One region of the Bacillus cereus group sp. Bce041 genome, then DNA from elsewhere that is predicted to be linked to it. Evidence: riboswitches for the same ligand, from Rfam matches in the RefSeq annotation. Region 1 holds a riboswitch; the other holds the start of a gene.

Region 1 (2,209 bases):
TTAATTTCTGATGTACTTACCATTTTAATATGAATATCTTCTTCTTTTAAAGTAGTGAACATATTTGCAGCGACACCTGGGTTAGATACCATGCCAGATCCTACGATTGATACTTTTGCTAAGTGATTTTCATGTTCTACAGATTCGTAGTGAAGAGTTTCTTGATTTTGTTCCAATACTTCTAATGTTTCTCTTAAATCATTCGAGTGAATGGAGAAGGAGAGATGAACAGTTCCTTCATTTGTAATACTTTGAATGATGATATCTACATTAATATGTGCCGCTGCTAATGTAGAGAAAACAGTTGAAAGTGAACCTTGTTCTAATCCTTTCACTGTGATGCGTGTAATATTATCTTCAAATGCAATACCTTTAACGATTGATTGTTGTTCCATGTTACATTCTCCTTTTACAATTGTTCCGTTTTCTTGTTCCATACTTGAGCGAACTTCTAAAACTACGTTATGATTTTTAGCAAACTCAACAGCACGCGGGTGTAATACGCCAGCACCGAGGTTTGCAAGTTCTAACATTTCGTCATAAGAAATTTCATCTAATTTATAAGCATCTTTTACAACTCGTGGATCCGTCGTATATACGCCGGTCACATCTGTGTAAATATCACATTTTTTTGCGTTTAGTGCAGCAGCTAATGCGACAGCAGTTGTATCAGAACCGCCTCGTCCAAGCGTTGTAATTTCAAAATCTTCACTGACTCCTTGGAAACCAGCTACAATAACAATCGTACCTTCAGCAAGATAAGATTGAATACGATCTGTATGAATGTCAGTAATCCGTGCACTACTATGTACAGATTCTGTCGTAATACCAGCTTGCCACCCTGTTAATGAAATTGCATGATAGCCTTTTGCTTGCAGTGCCATTGTTAATAATGAAATAGTTACTTGTTCTCCTGTAGATAGAAGCATATCCATTTCACGTTTACTTGGATTTTCTGTGATAGCGTTAGCGAGTGCGACAAGTTCATCTGTGCTTTTTCCCATTGCTGAAACGACAGAGACAATGCTATGACCTCGTTCATATTCTTCAATAATTAAATTTGCTACATGTTGAATGCGTTCGACGCTTCCGACAGAAGTGCCACCGAATTTTTGAACAATTGTTTCCATTACAGATTCCTTCTTTCGTCTATTTTTAAGAATAGATTAGGAAATATATAAATCCCAATACTCCTGTAGTTACCAGAAAGACAAACAAAAAACACCATCTCAAATAAGTGAGGATGGTGCTGTTACAGGAAAAGGGAAACAGAAAACGGAGCTAATAAAAAAACCGCCAAAAAAGGAATATCATAAAAAATGATATCTCTTTTTTGTAGATAGCTCTTCATACGTACACGTCTGTACATATGACAGTTCTGTTTCTATTCGAAAACAGCCCCAATTGATAAATGCAGAGAAACTTATCAATTTCGGCAATACTTCCTTTCATCTAAGTTCATAGACATCTCTGTGTCTCCATTAGAATACTCATAAGTATCGCAACCTCTATCTCACGTTTTAGGCGAGAGTGTTTGATTTATGAAGTTGTTGGTAACATTTGTTTTATAATAATTTAAATTTTTCGGGGAATCAAGTGTTTTATATATATTTTAAAAATTCTTTCTTTTTTTCTGAGGAAGTTTGTGAAAAATGTAGCAAAATAAATTCATTGCATGTACATTAAACTTATAGTGCATAGGAGGTGGGAGAATGAAAAGGAAACAGCCTATTTATGTTGCGACAAAAATGAACACGACGATGGGAAAATTATGGGAATATACGCAAGAACCAGCTATACATACAGAGTGGGATGCTCGCTTTACTGAAATTTCGTATTTAGAGAAAAAAGAAGGAGAACCACAGAAGTTTTTGTATAAAACAAAGATTGGATTTGGGTTTGAAATAGCTGGAGAAGGGGAATCAATAGGTGAAATAAGAAAAGATATTTTAATGCAGTTATGCAATTGGATGGAAACGAAAATGAAATTGTAGATTATTTTGGCGAACCACATTTACTCGTTTCTACACTGCATTTTCATATCGATGAGTTAGGGGCAATGCATATTTCTTCAAAGAAACAATGGTTTTATATGTTTGGAAGAAAAATGCCGTTACCAAAATTTTTGTATGGTGAAGCAAAAATTGTTGAAAGTTATGATGCAACACTACAGTGTTTTCGAATTCATGTACAAGTACGAAACCCGTTA
Region 2 (2,209 bases), on a different contig from region 1:
AAATGCTACCATAACTATAAAAATACCGCCCAATTTAGAGCGGTATTTTTTATTTTTTTATTTTTCTATTTTCCAATTAATCATCGTTTCTGTAGCATTTACTCTCTTCATATGTAACTTTTCTAAAACACGCATCGAACTATAATTATCTAGGAGTGTCTCTGCAATTATTGTTTCTACCTCTCCTGTTTTGAAAGCCCAATCGATTAGTCCTCTTACAGCTTCTGTTGCATAGCCCTGATTCCAATATTTCTCAATAAATCCATAACCGATTTCTACTGTTTGATTCTCATTTGGTTTCCCCTTAAACCCAATATCACCTAAAACGATATCATCTTCTTTCCGAAGAACATACCACGCCCCCCATGATAATAAAGCCGCATCTTGTTTTATATTCTCTACATGCCCCACAATATGCGGACCGCTATTATATCCTTGCTCGTTAGCGACTTGAATCCTCTCTTCTGTGCACGGCACTAGATAGAGCCTTTCTGTTTCTAATTTCATTTTGATTTCCCCTTTTTGCTTAAACGTTACTTTAATTATAACAAATAATATGACCTTATCATGAATGTCGAATTATATTTTTCTGAATTTTCTTTTAATTTAAAGGATTTTTCAATATTTTTTGCGAAACATTTGTATAACAATTTTTTCTTTGCTTATTGCTACATAATAGTTGGTTCGGGTGGAGTTTTGCAAGCGTTTCCTATACAATAACCGATATTTTTTGATTTTTTCCTACAAAATATCTTGCAATATATTCAGAAAGTCATTACAATTGCCATATATTAAAAATCTTAGCAATATAAATCCTCATCAATCCGATGAGGTAGAGGTTGCGACTTTTAATAGTAAAACGGACGAGACACAGAGAATGTCAGCTGACTCCGTTTGAAAGGAAAAGTTGCCGAAGTTTATATTTCTTCTCTGGAAATATGAGCTGGGGCTGTCTCCGAAAGGAACAGAACTGTCACGTTTACAAAATTACCGTGTAAATGTGGGGTGCTATCTTAACGGAAGGGTATGATGGGGTGGTTATTTGTGAAACGTTCCGCCAAATTCCTTTGGCGGTTTTTTGTATTTTTCTCCCCCGCTCCTTCCTAACCTACAAGAAAAGGAGTGTTGAACATGAATAGCGCAACAAATCAATCTACCTCTAAAACGCAAACTACACAAGGAAAAGGTGAATTAAGACGCGGTCTAAAATCAAGGCACCTTACGATGATTTCTCTCGGTGGTACAATTGGTACCGGACTATTTCTTGCCAGCGGTGGTGTCATCCATACAGCTGGACCTGGTGGCGCATTAATTGCATACGCCGCAATTGGAATTATGGTTTATTTTTTAATGACAAGCTTAGCTGAACTTGCAGCTTACATGCCTGTTACTGGATCTTTTAGCACGTATGCAACAAAATTTGTTGATCCATCACTTGGCTTTGCACTTGGATGGAACTATTGGTATAACTGGGCAATTACGATTGCTGCTGAACTAGCTGCTGTAACATTAATTATGAAATTTTGGTTCCCAGATACCCCTTCTCTTATTTGGAGCGGATTATGTTTAGCTATTATTTTCCTTTTAAACTACTTATCTGTTAAAGGGTTTGGTGAATCTGAATATTGGTTCGCACTTATTAAAGTAGTTACGATTATTATCTTTTTAATTGTTGGTTTCATGATGATTTTTGGAATTATGGGCGGCGAAACGGTTGGATTTAAAAACTTCACTGTTGCAGATGCACCATTTAACGGCGGTATCATGGCAATTATCGGTGTGTTTATGGCAGCTGGTTTCTCCTTCCAAGGTACTGAACTATTAGGAGTAGCTGCTGGTGAAACGTCTGATCCAGAACGTAATATTCCGAAAGCAATTCGTTCAATCTTTTGGCGTATTCTTTTATTCTATATCCTTGCGATTCTCGTTATCGGTTTATTAATTCCTTATACAACTGAAAGCCTTGCAGCAAGTGATGTTACAGTAAGTCCGTTTACACTTATTTTTGAAAAAGCGGGCGTTGCCTTTGCTGCTTCTGTTATGAACGCTGTTATTTTAACTGCTGTACTATCTGCTGGTAACTCTGGTATGTATGCATCAACTCGTATGCTTTGGGATTTAGCTCGCCAAGGAAAAGCACCAAAGTTTCTTGGTAAATTAGATAGCCGCGGTGTACCTGTTAACGCGTTAATTGTAACGTCAATTGTTG

The links. A riboswitch is a leader RNA that binds a small molecule or an ion and turns the genes downstream of it on or off. The one in region 1 is predicted to bind lysine.
Positions count from the first base shown of each region.
Region 2: linked by a shared signal. The riboswitch ahead of ACUN13_RS17395 (amino acid permease) and the one ahead of ACUN13_RS06695 (aspartate kinase) in region 1 are both predicted to bind lysine.

Region 1 is NZ_JBQXON010000002.1:151,237-153,445, reverse strand. It holds gene ACUN13_RS06695 (aspartate kinase) at 1-1,130, opposite strand, end outside; lysine riboswitch at 1,333-1,519, opposite strand; partial or broken gene ACUN13_RS06690 (hypothetical protein) at 1,713-1,991, shown strand; partial or broken gene ACUN13_RS06685 (DUF4166 domain-containing protein) at 1,934-2,209, shown strand, end outside.
Region 2 is NZ_JBQXON010000005.1:98,497-100,705, forward strand. It holds gene ACUN13_RS17385 (sulfite exporter TauE/SafE family protein) at 1-14, shown strand, start outside; gene ACUN13_RS17390 (GNAT family N-acetyltransferase) at 58-507, opposite strand; lysine riboswitch at 826-1,019, shown strand; gene ACUN13_RS17395 (amino acid permease) at 1,132-2,209, shown strand, end outside.